DNA from 2 places in the Priestia sp. YIM B13552 genome. Region 2 is predicted to be linked to the other one. Evidence: a T-box and tRNA genes for the amino acid it is inferred to sense, from the RefSeq annotation. Region 2 holds a T-box; the other holds one or more tRNA genes.
What was found. A T-box is a leader RNA that pairs with one kind of tRNA and senses whether it is charged. The one in region 2 lies ahead of ileS (isoleucine--tRNA ligase), so its partner is inferred to be a tRNA-Ile.
Positions count from the first base shown of each region.

Region 1: it encodes a tRNA-Ile, which carries the amino acid that the T-box ahead of ileS (isoleucine--tRNA ligase) is inferred to sense. The anticodon was not compared.

Region 1 is NZ_JBHZOU010000002.1:799,563-807,194, reverse strand. Features, by position in the region: gene ACFX40_RS10225 (MFS transporter) at 1-1,084, shown strand, start outside; gene ACFX40_RS10220 (DUF1189 domain-containing protein) at 1,232-2,023, opposite strand; gene ACFX40_RS10215 (hypothetical protein) at 2,138-2,332, shown strand; gene ACFX40_RS10210 (DUF456 domain-containing protein) at 2,359-2,844, shown strand; tRNA gene ACFX40_RS10205 (tRNA-Asn) at 2,907-2,981, shown strand; tRNA gene ACFX40_RS10200 (tRNA-Met) at 2,983-3,056, shown strand; tRNA gene ACFX40_RS10195 (tRNA-Asn) at 3,097-3,171, shown strand; tRNA gene ACFX40_RS10190 (tRNA-Ile) at 3,175-3,251, shown strand; tRNA gene ACFX40_RS10185 (tRNA-Ser) at 3,263-3,355, shown strand; gene sodA (superoxide dismutase SodA) at 3,553-4,161, shown strand; gene ACFX40_RS10175 (MFS transporter) at 4,291-5,568, shown strand; gene ACFX40_RS10170 (peptidoglycan D,D-transpeptidase FtsI family protein) at 5,730-7,632, shown strand, end outside.
Region 2 is NZ_JBHZOU010000002.1:561,931-569,562, forward strand. Features, by position in the region: gene lspA (signal peptidase II) at 1-212, opposite strand, end outside; gene ACFX40_RS08910 (conjugal transfer protein TraR) at 293-580, opposite strand; gene ileS (isoleucine--tRNA ligase) at 751-3,516, opposite strand; T-box leader at 3,588-3,808, opposite strand; gene ACFX40_RS08920 (DivIVA domain-containing protein) at 3,878-4,372, opposite strand; gene ACFX40_RS08925 (YlmH family RNA-binding protein) at 4,457-5,230, opposite strand; gene ACFX40_RS08930 (YggT family protein) at 5,282-5,551, opposite strand; gene ACFX40_RS08935 (cell division protein SepF) at 5,555-6,022, opposite strand; gene ACFX40_RS08940 (YggS family pyridoxal phosphate-dependent enzyme) at 6,039-6,722, opposite strand; gene pgeF (peptidoglycan editing factor PgeF) at 6,730-7,551, opposite strand; gene ACFX40_RS08950 (YlmC/YmxH family sporulation protein) at 7,626-7,632, opposite strand, start outside.

The DNA.
Region 1 (7,632 bases), 240 kb from region 2:
TTTGATACTGAGTGCATTTTCGATTCCAGCCGCATTGTGTATTCCTGCTGTAGGAATTTTATCAGACCGGTATGGGCGTAAAAAGTTAATCATATATTCACTCGTCATGATGATAATAGGCAGTGTCATCGCTGCTGGTAGTGCTTTATTCTCTTCTGGAAGCTTTGCTGTGTTGATGGCAGGCAGAGTCATTCAAGGGATTGGAGCTGCAGGTACTACAACGTTGGCAATGGCATTAACTGGAGATGTATTTACAGGGGAAAAAAGAGCAAAAGTCCTCGGGATTTTAGAAGTGTATAACGGAGTTGGAAAAGTGGTTGCGCCGATAATTGGAGCATCGGCAGCACTCGTCGTATGGTATGCCGCATTTTTTGTCTATCCTTTAGCTGCAGGTGCTGCTTTAGTAGGTATAGTGATGTATGTGAGAGAAGGGAAAACAGGCTCGGATTTAGTATCTGTTCAAGAATATTTAAAGAGAGCCATTGGGATTGTCTATGATAAAAGAAAATCGCTTTTTCCTTTATTCTTTGTGGGGGGATTGGGGTTATTTTTATTATTTGGCATTTTATATTACTTATCTTTTCTAATAGAGGAAACGTATCATATAGACGGTTTTTTTAAAGGAACCGCTTTTTTATTTCCTCTTGGTGCGATGACGCTCGTTTCTTATTGGACGGGTCAACGCATCAAAACAGATGTAGAGCTCATGAAAAAATTAATGATAGTAGGGATAACTCTTTTATTCCTGATGTTTGGAGTATTAACGATTATTTATACGCTTCCTGTGCTGATGTTTTGTTTGACAGTCGCCTTTGGCGGCTTAGGATTTGTTCTTCCGTGTATTAATATGATGATTACTTCAGCGGCTTCAGACGAAGAAAGAGGGTTTATTGTATCCATTTATGGAACGGTGAGATTTTTAGGAGTAGCGTTGGGACCTGTTGTTTTTGAAGTGTGGATGCACACTGAAAGGCTGATGTTTGTTTATAGCTTTATTCTGCTCACAGCAGGAGGTTTGTGGGTTTTGTATCAGTTGAAAATTCTTCCTTGTGCAATGGGAAGAAGAAAAGTTGTACCGAAATAAAGAGGCTGAGACTTAACTACATCACTCCAATCACCAGCTAGAAGCAGCCGCATACATGAAACCTGCGTTCACCATATCAATAAAAAAATCCAAAAGAGGTGGATTCTCTATCAAGAATCTAGATTCCTCGTTTGGATTTTCCTTCAACTAAGATACGTTTGTCCCAGCATCTTTATTAGGTTTTACTTTTTTTCTTATAGGAACCCTTGTGACGAGCAACAAGTAAATGAAGAATGTTCCTATCCAGTAAAGAGAGCTATGTAGTGCTAGAGACAAAGAAAAAGCTTCAAAAAGCGTATACAGCAGCGTGAAGGCTACTGTACTATAAGCGCTCAGTGCCCATAGCTGCTTGAAAGGAAGCTGCTTTTTAGTAATGAGTCCAATCAGTTTCCCAAGATAAGCAAGGCAGGTAATAAAAAGGAAGTTTAGTCCAGATGTTAATACGTACAGTAAAAGCATAGCGATAGGGACAAGTATGTATAAAGAAAATTTTTGTTCGTGCAGCAAGTTTAGCAGTTCATTTTTATCTTTATGATGCCAGTTTAGCAACTCATATGAATACGTTTGTGTTTGTGAATTAGTCGTGATGTAAATTCCATCCTTTAAAAAACCAATGGCATGAGCAGGGGAATGAAACCGTTCAATAGACTGTGAGGGGTTTAAGATAAAAGCGGTACCATTTACTTTTTTTGTGAAAGGTTGACTTGACGTAAGCTGTGAGTTTGAAATAGAAAAAGAAGAAACAGATTTCGGAAGATCTGTAGTAGCGATATGATAGCCATTTACAATCGTCAAAGTCATAAAGAAAAATGTAGGCAGCAAAGAAATAAATGTTAAAAACAGCACAAAGCCAATTGTTTTATTCGTATGCTCAAAGCGAAGCGACCTTATTTTTTTGAAGGAAGTAAAACTCCATGCCATCTTTTTCAGCATGCTCATTGTAAAGCCTCCTCTTATTGAAGATTCTGGTTATATCTTATTTTATAGCGAAAATTTAAGGTTTACAATAGATTTTAGAAACCGTTACCAATTACAATGATGCGGTGGAGCGTTTTGTCACAAGCACATCTTATGCGTATATGTACAGGTTTCCCTGTCATTGTTTTTGGGGGATATTACGGGCAGCTTGAGGACCGTGCTGTTAATATTGCAGAGGTACACTCAAAAATCGTATTCGAAAGTAAAATAAAGGAAGGACTCGTCGTGCAAGGTCTTTCTTTATGGGAGTGGTTATTGTATGATAAATAGTAATAATAAAAAGGATAGGTGCGGGCATGGCTATTTTATGTTGGGCATTAATTATCATTAGCTTTGTTGTATCGTTTGTTGGGTTGGTTTATCCCATCATCCCAAGCGTGCTATTTGTAGCTCTGGGATTTGTTATATACGGTTTATTTTATGATTTTAGCTCCTATAGCTGGTTATTTTGGGTGATACAAGGATTGTTAGTTGTCGCACTTTTTTTAGCAGACTATATAGCTAATATTATTGGTGTGAAAAAATTCGGAGGCACTAAAGCAGGTGTTTGGGGAAGTACAGTTGGGCTGCTTGTGGGTCCGTTTGTCATTCCGGGATTTGGAATTATTTTAGGGCCGTTTATCGGAGCGATTGTAGGAGAACTGATTGTTCATCGGACCACAATTAGCAACGCAGTAAAAATTGGAGTAGGTTCGGTTATTGGCTTTTTTAGTGGCGCTATTTCAAAAGGATTTATTCAACTGCTGATGATTGCCTATTTTTTATACGCTGTTTTAAAATAATATATTGACTTTAGGTTAGAAACATGTTAAATTTTTAATGTCGCTAGTAAATGTTATATTGTTCCACAGTAGCTCAGTGGTAGAGCTATCGGCTGTTAACCGATCGGTCGTAGGTTCGAGTCCTACCTGTGGAGCCATGGCGGTGTAGCTCAGCTGGCTAGAGCGTACGGTTCATACCCGTGAGGTCGGGGGTTCGATCCCCTCCGCCGCTATTTTCCAATTTGCGTTTGTGACATACATAATTCATATTGTTCCACAGTAGCTCAGTGGTAGAGCTATCGGCTGTTAACCGATCGGTCGTAGGTTCGAGTCCTACCTGTGGAGCCATGTGGACCCTTAGCTCAGCTGGTTAGAGCAGACGGCTCATAACCGTCCGGTCGCAGGTTCGAGTCCTGCAGGGTCCACCATTTATAGGGTTGGAGGAATACCCAAGTCCGGCTGAAGGGATCGGTCTTGAAAACCGACAGGGGTGTTAAAGCCCGCGGGGGTTCGAATCCCTCTTCCTCCGCCATACTATTGTCTATTCAAAGCTTCTTTTGAGAAAAAGAAGCTTTTTTTATGTTTAAAAGAATAGCGAATGGGAATTAGGTAAATATAAATCATGGATTAGGAACTTTTTATTTGAAACAGTAGGGTAAATTTGCTAATCTAAACGTATATGGTGCTTTTGCGCCAAAATGCTTACATATTTTGAAGGAGGAATTATTCATGGCTTACAAATTACCAGAACTACCTTATGCATACGATGCACTGGAACCACATATCGACAAAGAAACAATGAATATTCACCACACAAAACATCACAACACATATGTTACAAATCTAAACGCTGCTGTTGAAGGCAAAGCGGATTTAGAAAGCAAAAGTATTGAAGAGTTAATTTCAAACTTAGATGCTGTTCCTGAAGATATCCGTACAGCAGTACGCAATAACGGTGGCGGTCATGCGAACCACTCATTATTTTGGACAATCCTTTGCCCTAACGGCGGCGGTGCTCCAACTGGTGAATTAGCAGACGCTATCGCTAGCAAATTCGGCAGCTTTGATCAATTCAAAGAAGAATTTGCAAATGCAGCTAAAACTCGCTTCGGTTCTGGCTGGGCTTGGTTAGTTGTAAACAACGGCGAATTAGAAGTAACAAGCACACCAAACCAAGATAGCCCATTAATGGAAGGCAAAACGCCAATTCTTGGTCTAGACGTTTGGGAGCACGCTTACTACCTAAATTACCAAAACCGCCGTCCAGATTACATTTCAGCATTCTTTAATGTTGTAAAATGGGACGAAGTTGCTAAACGTTACGACGCTGCAAAATAAGCTGAAGACGTATTTAAGAGCCAGTAAAGTAATTATTACCTTTACTGGCTTTTTTGTTTTCCAATTCTTTTACATATCTCCTTTTCTTTTTCACACACTAGGTGTAGAAGAGAAAAGGAGTTTTTTGATATGCCTTTATTAAAAAAAGTAGTTGGAGATGTAGAAGTTAGTAAAGATTTACTTTTGCTTTTAATTATAGGCGGTCTTTATGCCTTGGCTATTTCAATTTCCAATTCGTTTGTTAACATTTATCTGTGGAAACAATCAGGCGAATTTTCGGATCTCGCTATTTATAATTTAGCGGTAGTGGTGCTTCAGCCGCTTACGTTTATTTTAGCAGGTAAATGGGCCAAACGAATTGACCGGGTTGTGGTTTTAAGATTAGGTGTATCTTTTTTAGCTGTTTTTTATATCGCTGTATTAATCAGTGGAGCTAACGCAGCCCAGTATTTAGTATTGCTTGGCGGACTGCTGGGTATAGGATACGGCTTTTATTGGCTAGCTTTTAATGTGCTAACTTTTGAAATTACAGAACCTGATACAAGAGACTTTTTTAACGGATTTTTAGGGATCTTAAACTCTTTTGCAGGGATGATTGGTCCTTTAGGAGCGGGCTTTGTTATTTCCGCTTTGTATGAATCACTTGGGTATAAAATCGTGTTTGGTGTATCGCTGCTATTGTTTATCGGTGCCGTTGTGCTTAGTTTTTTTATTACAAGACGCGCAGCGGAAGGAGTATACAAATTTAAAGAAGTATGGGCTGAACGAAAAGTCAATAAAGACTGGAATCGAATATTGCAGGCTCATTTCTTTCAAGGGTTGCGTGAAGGTACGTTCATTTTTGTTGTATCCGTCATGGTATTTATTACGACGGGAAGTGAACTAGCTTTAGGAACATATGGACTGGTGAATTCAGCAGTTGCGTTTGTAGGATACTATGTTGCCTCAAGGTTTATTAAGCAAAAAAATCGCCTTCGATTTATCTTCGCAGGGGGCCTCCTTCTCTATGGAGCAGTCTTTTTGCTTATCTTTAACTTATCGTATCCAAAGTTAATTATATATGCTGTTTGTATTGCCATTGCTTATCCTATTTTGTTGGTTCCATTCATTTCTCTAACGTACGATGTGATTGGGCGAGCAAAAGACGTTGTTTCAAAAAGAATTGAATACATTGTTGTCAGAGAAGTATTTCTGAATATTGGACGCGTCGCTTCCATATCTTTATTTTTAATAGCTGTACTATTTTTTGATGAAGCAAAAAGTATTCCCATTTTATTAGCTATTGTTGGAGCAGGGCATACAATCATTTATTTTTGTGTGAGACATATCTCACAGCCTCTGCACAAAAAAGAAACGACTGTTACTCCTCCGGTATTAAATGAAGGAGACGGAGAGTCTCCAGCTTAGAGTATTGTGAGCTCCTTCATTTGTACTATGGAAAATGCTTCGCTTTTCTTTTAGAATAAATACGTTGTGTAAATAGGCACCTGCCAGGTGTCTATTTATTTGCTAAATAGCTGATTTTATGGTGTTATGGTATATATGTTTTATAAAGTGTAGGTGTTGGTATGAAAAAGAAAAAAAGAAGAAAAAGTCACGTGCCTTTTCGTGTGAACTTACTTTTCTTGACCGTATTTGCCCTATTTTCCGTATTAATTTTGCGGTTGGGACTTGTTCAAATTGTATACGGTGAGAATTACGAACGAGAAGTCGAAAAAACACAGGACGTTACGGTCAGTACGCCTGTTCCTCGAGGGAAAATGTACGATCGTTATAACCGCGTAATTGTAGATAATACCTCTTTAAATACAATTACATATACTCGTTTTCAAGGAAATACAGCTGAAGAAAGGCTGCGCATCGCTAAAAAGTTAGCCACTATGATCGATGTTCCTTACACCACAAATGTGATTGATATTCCGGAAAATAAAAAGAATAAAGATGCTAAGAATGTGGTAAAAATTACAGAACGCGATATGAAGGATTATTGGATTATGCTTCACCCTAAAGAAGCGGAACAGAAAATTACGCAAGCTGATCGCAAAAAAGTTCAAGTTGGTGAAATGACTGATGACGAACTGTATCAACGTCAGTTAGACCGCATCTCTAAAAAAGATTTAGAAAGTCTAAAGAGTGATTTAGAAGTTCTCGCTATTAAGCGCCAAATGGAGGCAGGTTACTCTAACACCCCGCAAATTGTTAAGAGCGGTGTGACAAATGAAGAGTATGCCGTTGTAAGTGAGCACTTAGATGAACTTCCAGGTGTTGATACAACAACGTACTGGGATCGCTCATACCCAGAAAACAGTACTCTTCGCACTTTGCTTGGAAATGTATCATCTGCCAACGAAGGACTGCCTAAAGATAAAGTACAGTATTACTTGTCAAGAGGCTATAGCCGAAATGACCAAGTTGGGACGAGCTATTTAGAGAAGCAATACGAAGCTCAGCTCAGCGGTCAAAAAGAAAAAGTCCAATATGTAACAGATAAAAAAGGAAATCTCCTTGATACAATTCAAGTGTCTAAAGGTGAACGCGGCAGTGATTTGGTTTTAACTATTGATATGGAGCTTCAAAAAGCGGTAGAAAAACAAATTACCGACCAGCTTTTAGCCAAAAAGCAAATGAAAGGAACGCAATTTTTAGACCGTGCTTTTGTTATTATGATGGATCCTCACACAGGAGAAATTTTAACAATGGCAGGTAAAAAATACACCATTGATAAGAAGACTGGAGCGCCTAAAATAGAAGATTTTGCATTAGGAAATATTTCAACATCTTATACAATGGGCTCTGTTGTAAAAGGAGCAACGGTTTTAGCCGGCTTAGATTCAGGAGCTATTAAGCCAAACACAGTGTTCGTTGATGAACCGTTAAAAATTAAAGGAACACCGGTTAAAAAATCAGCTGAGGCTGAAGGGCTAGGACCCTTAACGTATTCATCTGCGTTAAAATATTCATCCAACGTATTTATGTTTAAAACGGTAATGGCTATGGCTGGGTTACAGTATCATAAAAACATGACTTTACCGATTAAACCTGATACATTCAGCGAACTGCGTTCTTACTACAGTCAGTTCGGCTTAGGCGTATCAACAGGCATAGACCTTGATAACGAATCAACAGGTGTCCAAGGCGGAAGCGATGTTCCAGGTACGGCGCTTGATTTAGGAATTGGTCAGTATGATACGTACACGCCGCTGCAGCTTGTTCAATATACTTCTGCAATAGCTAATGGAGGGTATCGCATTAAGCCGCAGCTAGTAAAAGAAATCCGAAAACCAACGATTAAAACCGATGAAATTGGCGGTACGCAGCATTCATTTGAACCTGATGTGTTAAATCGTATCACGATGAAAGAAGAATACATTAAAGATGTTCAAAGTGGCTTTAAGCGCGTTACTCAAGAACAAGGCGGTACAGGGTATGCAGCTTTCCATACAGCGAACTATAATCCTGCTGGTAAATCAG
Region 2 (7,632 bases):
AAACCGACTACCACAACCACCGTAATGAGATAAAAGAACCACATCTGTCCTTGTAAAATCCCCCACGCGGCTCCTCTGTTACGATGAGAGGTAATGTAAAGAAAGTTTTCAATTACGGTGATGCTTTGTCCATAATACATTTCTTTTACAATCATCCATTTTGTTACCTGATCAATAAGTATAACAGCTAAAGCGATAAGATAATAAAACACAAACGTTTTCCTCCCGCAATAAAATCAAACGAATCCATACTAAAGCATTTTAGCACATAATTCATTTTTTTTCTCGCTTCTCACCATAAAACAAATAAATCTTCATTTGTGCGGGCCGTCGGCATTACTTTTAATTTATGAATAGACATCACTTCGCCAGTTAGTTCATCAATTCCAAACGCACCAACGTCAAGCTTTGCTAACGCGTGTTCTACATCTTTTAAATCGGCTTTAATCATTTCTATTACGTAACGTTCCTTTTCATCTATATAACCAGATTGTTCTGTAGCATATCTCAATAGGCGATCTTGTAATTCTTCTTTAATAAGAGCTAATTCCTGTCCAATGGAAAGATAATTTTCATACATGCAAACGCCTCCTGTGCTGATAAGATGAAGTATTAATGATGTTAGGTTTACCGAGTTTTCCATCGAATCTACAACACAAGTTTTTCCTAAGGCTTTAAATGCTTTATACCATTGTATTTGGGAATTTCGTACAGCAAAAAACACGCCCAAAAAGGACGTGTTTTTGTTAATTACTGCTGAACGTAGTGATTTTTTACAACATCCGCACAGCGTGTACATAAAGTCGGGTGATCTTGATCTTCGCCAACTGTTGGTGATACAACCCAGCAGCGCTCACACTTCTCACCTTCTGCTTTACTTACAACAATTGATGCATAGCTGAATTTTTGTGCTTCAGCAGGTGCTTCACCTTCTGCTACCTCAAGATCTGAAACGATGAAGAGTTGACCTACATTTTCAGAAATAGATGCTAACAGTTCTTTCGTATCTGCTGTTGGATACAGCGTTAATTTTGCTTCTAAAGACTTACCGATTACTTTTTCATTACGAGCCTGTTCTAGCGCTTTTAATACTTCATCACGAAGCTCCATAAATGCATCCCATTTCTCTACTAATTGATCTGCTCCCTCGATTTCTTGAACCTCTGGCATATCAACTAGCTGCACGCTTTCTTCCGTTACATTTGGAATGTGAACCCATACTTCGTCTGCTGTATGAGAAAGAATTGGCGACACTAATTTCGTTAACGATAATAACGTTTCATAAAGGACCGTTTGAATGCTGCGACGCTCTACATTATTTTCTGCTTCAATGTACAATACATCTTTTGCAAAGTCTAAGTAGAATGAACTCATATCAATTGTACAGAAATTATGCACCGCGTGATAAATGCTTGAGAATTCGTATGAATCATAAGATTTTTTCACTTTATCAATTAATTTGTTCAGCTTCACAAGCATGTAGCGGTCTACTTCACGAAGGTCTTCAACGGCTACAGCATCAGTTGTTGGATTAAAGTCCGCCAAGTTTCCTAGTAAGAAACGGAACGTGTTGCGGATTTTACGATATACTTCTGCTACTTGTTTTAAAATGTTATCAGATACACGAACATCAGCTTGGTAATCTACAGAAGCTACCCATAAACGTAAAATATCTGCACCTAGTTGTTTCATTACTTTTTCTGGAATTACAACGTTTCCTAATGACTTACTCATTTTGCGACCTTCACCGTCTAAAGCAAATCCGTGGCTAAGTACCCCTTTATAAGGTGCTTCACCCGTTACAGCTACACTTGTAGAAAGACTTGAATTAAACCAGCCGCGGTATTGGTCAGAACCTTCTAAATACAAATCAGCCGGACGCTGTAAGTCTTCACGCTCTTCAAGAACAGCTTGATGTGAAGAACCAGAGTCAAACCATACGTCCATGATGTCTGTTTCTTTTGTGAAGCGGCCATTTGGGCTTCCTTCATGAGTAAAGCCTTCGGGAAGTAAATCTTTTGCTTCACGCTCAAACCATACGTTTGATCCATGTTCTCTAAATAGATTTGATACGTGTTCAATTGTTTCATCCGTAATGATTGGCTCATCATTTTCAGCATAAAATACCGGAATCGGAACGCCCCATGCACGTTGACGAGAAATACACCAGTCTCCGCGGTCACGCACCATGTTATAAAGTCGCGTTTCACCCCAAGTAGGCACCCATTTTGTTTTTTCTACTGCTTTTAATAAATCTTCACGGAAATCTTTAATAGACGCAAACCACTGTGCCGTCGCACGGAAAATTGTTGGTTTCTTTGTACGCCAGTCATGTGGGTATGAGTGGGTAATGAAACTTAATTTTAACAGCGCGCCTTCTTCTTCTAGTTTGTCTGTAATTGGCTTATTCGCTTTATCATAGAATAACCCTTCAAATTCTGGTGCTTCATTCGTCATATGACCCTTACTGTCGACTGGACAAAGAACTTCCAACCCGTATTTTTGACCAACGATAAAGTCGTCTTCCCCGTGTCCCGGTGCTGTATGAACACATCCGGTACCAGCATCCGTTGTTACGTGATCGCCAAGAACAACTAATGAATCACGCTTGTAGATTGGATGCTCAGCTACTACACGCTCAAGTTCTGAACCTTTTACCGTACGAAGCGTCTTATAGCCAGCCCATTCAATTTCTTTAGCAACTGTTTCAATCAGTTCAGTTGCCACTACATATTTTGCTCCATCTGCTTCAACTACGCTGTACTGAAGCTCAGGATTGACAGCAATCCCTTGGTTAGCTGGCATTGTCCATGGTGTTGTCGTCCAAATGATGAATTTTTCATCTTGTTCAAGCACACCTTTACCATCTTTTACGTTAAACGCTACGTAAATAGAAGCTGAACGTTTGTCATAGTATTCAATTTCCGCTTCTGCTAAAGCAGACTCACTTGAAGGGGACCAGTACACAGGTTTTAACCCTTTGTAGATATAGCCTTTTTTCGCCATGTCACCAAACACTTTGATTTGCTGCGCTTCGTACTGCGGCTGAAGCGTTACATATGGATTATCCCAATCTCCGCGTACGCCTAAACGCTTGAACTGCTCACGCTGGCCGTTTACTTGTTCCCAAGCATACTGTTCACAAAGCTTACGGAACTCAGCTACCGTCATTTCTTTGCGGTTTACTTTTTTATTTTTTGTTAAAGCTGTTTCAATTGGCAAACCGTGTGTATCCCAGCCTGGTACATAAGGTGCGCAGAAGCCTGACATCGACTTATAGCGAACGATAAAATCTTTTAAAATTTTATTTAACGCATGTCCCATGTGAATATCGCCATTCGCATATGGAGGTCCATCATGCAGGACAAATAGCGGACGGCCTTCGGTACGTTTTTGTACTTTTTCATAAATATTCATTTCAGCCCACTGTTCTTGCATTTTAGGCTCGCGGTTCGGTAAATTTCCACGCATTGGAAATTCAGTTTTTGGCATCAATAATGTATCTTTATATTCCATGTTTTACCCTCCAAAAAAAAACGTAAATTTCATATCTTTTTGTACCATAACAAAAAGACCTTCTCATCCCAAAAAGGGACGAGAAGGTCTCCCGCGGTACCACCCTAGTAGATTTGCTGTGCGCAAATCCTCTTTGCATTCGTAACGTGAATAAACCGCCACTGCTTACTATCATCAGTTCAGCAATGGTACTCTAGGGTGATTTTCACTTTTTTGTTTGTTATCGAGCTCGCACCATCCTCGATTCGCTTTGACAAACTAAAAAAGCTACTGTCCCTGTCTCCGTACTGTTTGATATGAAATTTCATCTGTTACCAAATTATATGACAACAAAACATGAGAAGTCAAGATGATGTCTTGACTAGTCAATTTTTTCTTCTAGCGCTGGCATCTCATAATCCATCAACTGATCCCAGTCGTCGCTGTTTAACATTTCAAGCTGTGCTTCGATTAACATTTTGAAACGAGTTCTAAATACTTTAGACTGCTTTTTCGTTTCCTCAATGTCCATCGCAATTTTACGAGACTTAGACAGTGCTTCATTAATAATACGGTCCGCATTTTTTTCTGCTTCTTTTATAATGAGCTTCGCTTCTTTTTCAGCGTTTCGCTTCACATCTTCCGCTGCTTCTTGAGCAATTAAAATTGATTTATTTAACGTTTCTTCGATGTTAGTAAAATGTCCAAGACGATCTGTTAATTCAGATACTCTTCCTTCTAACTCCTTTTTATCACGCATTACCAGCTCATAGTCTTTAATTACTTGGTCAAGAAACTCATTTACTTCATCTTCATCATATCCGCGAAATCCGCGATTAAACTCTTTGTTATGAATATCCAAAGGGGTTAAAGGCATCTAGGCCACCTCCGTGTTGTCTCATTACGTCATTAGTAATGGTTTATTCGACATATTTTTAAAATTTCCTGCTAGTAGATTTCTTTATTTCTGCTTTCCTACAACAATTCGCCATTTTTCTTTTTTGGTTTTGCCTTCAAGTGAAACGATACGACTTCTGCCGTGACCACGAAGTGACAAAATATCACCTTCATGACATTCAAAAGAAGGCTGTTCAATGACTTTAAAATTTACTTTTACCGCTCCATTTGCAATAAACGGCTGGACTTTTTGTCTTGATAAATTGTGAATGGTCGACAGCAAAACATCAAGCCTCATTGAAGAAACTGTATAAACGTGTTCAATCAGCTCTTCTTTTACCACATGCAGCTGCTCTCTTTGAATAGAAGAAAGTGAAACTTTGGCTTTTCCAATTGATGTTAAATTCATCTCAATATAAGAAGAAATTTCTTCTGCAGCTACAAGCTGAATATCGTCTCCCGCGACCAAAATATCTCCAAATTTTGAACGGCGCAGTCCTAAGGACATCGCCGAACCAAGAACTTGAGGATGTTCAATTGTCACAAACTTTTTAGGATAATTGAGCTCGTACATACGCAACTGAAAATCTTCGCTTTGAGGTATATAGTAATCCGGATATAGCAGCGCACGCTTGCGTTCAGCAAACGGTTGTCCACCATCAAATGAAACTTGAACCTCTCCTTCAGTCCCGACAATAGCCGTCACAATCTGCTGCTCTCTTGGATCTAAAAAGTCCGTTAATTTTGGGCTGTATTGATGTAGGACATCTTCTTTCCACTGAAGAACCTGGTCAATAAATCCATGTTCTTCTTGCCTAAAATGTTCATAAATAGACATATTATTACTCCTACTATTGGTATGTAAAAAAGGAATCCAGCGATTCCTTTTTTAAATAAATCCCACCACATTATTAAGTGAATACACGCCTCTTTCCGCAAATCGCAATAAAAAGATTGCGACAAGAGGTGAAATATCAATCATGCCAATAGGCGGAATGATTTTACGAAAAGGCTCTAAGTAAGGCTCACAAATACTGCCCAGCAGCTGACCAAACTTAGACGCCCTTACATCGGGTACCCAAGACATCAAAATGTAAATAATCAGTGCCCATGAGTAAAGCCCAATTAATTTTCCAAGAATCCCAAAAACGATGTCCAAAAACTACCACCTCTTTACGTTTGTTGTATCATGTTCTCCCATCATATCTGAAATGCTTCCGCTTACGTCTACATTATCAGGTGTACATAAAAAGATGTCGGTTCCAATTTTTTGAATGTCCCCGCCTAAAGCATAAACTGTACCACTTAAAAAGTCGACAATTCTCACTGCTTGATCTCGTTGAATGCGCTGTAAATTAACAACTACGACTTTACGATTTTTTAAATGGTCCGTAATTTCTTGCGCTTCGGCATAGACGCGCGGTTCGCAAAGCATCATTTTTGATGATTTTTGAACGCTTTGCAAGCTAATCACGTTTTGCTGCTGATTCGGCTGCTGACTAGCTTTCGCTGCTGGTCTCGACTGCTGTACAGGCTCTTCTACCGACTCTTCTTGTTCGTAATGTTCTTCTACATATTCAGTATCGTCATCAAGAGCAAAAAAACTTCTAAAGCGATTTTTCATACTCATCTTGAATTACACCTCCTTAACGTTCATTCCCAACTAACGTGGTTCCTAGTCGAATGAATGTTGCTCCTTCTTCAATTGCAATTGCATAATCGTTTGACATTCCCATTGATAGCTCTGTACACGGTGCATATGGCAAGTTTAGTTCTTGTATACGACTCTGCAATTTTTTTAGACCTTGAAAACAGCTGCGAAGCGTAGACTCGTCATCTGTGTGAGGAGCCATTGTCATCAATCCGACCACTTGGATATTTGCAAATTCTTCAAGAGATTGAATAAATGGAATTACGTCTTCTACAGCAAGGCCATGCTTGGATTGTTCTTCGGCAATATTAACTTGTACAAAACATTTTATACGATGTCCTGCGCGTTTATCAATTTCTTTTGCTAAAGATAATCGGTCTAGTGAATGAATATAGTCAACTTTATCAATCACATTTTTTACTTTTCTTGTTTGTAAGCTTCCGATAAAATGCCAGGTCGCTTTCTTACCGATTGATTCATACTTTTCTAGAAGACCTTCATCCCTGTTTTCTCCGAGATGTAAAATGCCTGCATCCACTGCTTCTGCTGCTCGTTTTGTGGAAACGTATTTTGTTACAGCAATCAGCTCTACATCTTTTTGATTTCGATTAACTTTTTTACACGCTTCAGCAATTGTTTGTTGAACTGCTTCTAGATTTTCACTTACGCTAGCTGTCACTATGTAATTACTCCTCCTTAAAGCCTATGAAGTTAAACATGCGTCCTGTTTTCCCTTGATCGCGGCGATGTGAAAAGAACAGGTCATCTTCACAGCTTGTACAATACGACGATGTTAAAATTCGTTCCGGCAATACGCCTGCGTTTTGAATCAGCAGCTTATTGACTTTTTTTAAATTAAGCGCGTATTGTCCAGGGCTTACTTCTTGATATCCATTTTGGCCAACTGCTTCGTTTACTTGTGTAATGACGCGGTTATCGACAACATAACAGCAATCTTCAATCGAAGGGCCAATCGCCACGTAAATATCTTCAATCGGGACATTTTCTTGCTCTACCCAACGTCGAATCATATTTCCTGCAATATCTTTCACTGTTCCCTTCCAACCGGCATGAGCTAGACCAACTAAATGGTGATCAGGCGCATAGAAGTACAGGGGAACACAATCTGCATAACATAAAGCTAACAAAATATCAGATTCATTTGTATAAATGCCATCCGTTGCTTTTATGCCCTCTTCGTACTTGTAGATTCCTTTTGTACAGTCGGCTTTTGTTACTTTTTGAACAGTTGCTTCATGTACTTGTTCAGCACATACAAAGCTTTCAAAAGACATGTCTAGTTCGGCTGCTAAAATTTTTCTATTTGTAATAACATCTTCTACGTTATCGTTTACGTGAAGCCCTAGGTTAAAAGAAGCAAATGGAGGTTTACTCACACCACCATTTTTTGTGGTGAAACCAGCAACAAGCATATCATTCTTTTCTACCCAAGGGCTCAGCCACATAAACGAGTCGTGATGACTTTTTTTTAATGGCTCAGGATTCATGTATGTGACACATCCCTTGTTTCATTTGTTCTCACATATTGTACCACAGATTGCTAGGTGCTGTTGACAAAAAACTAATTC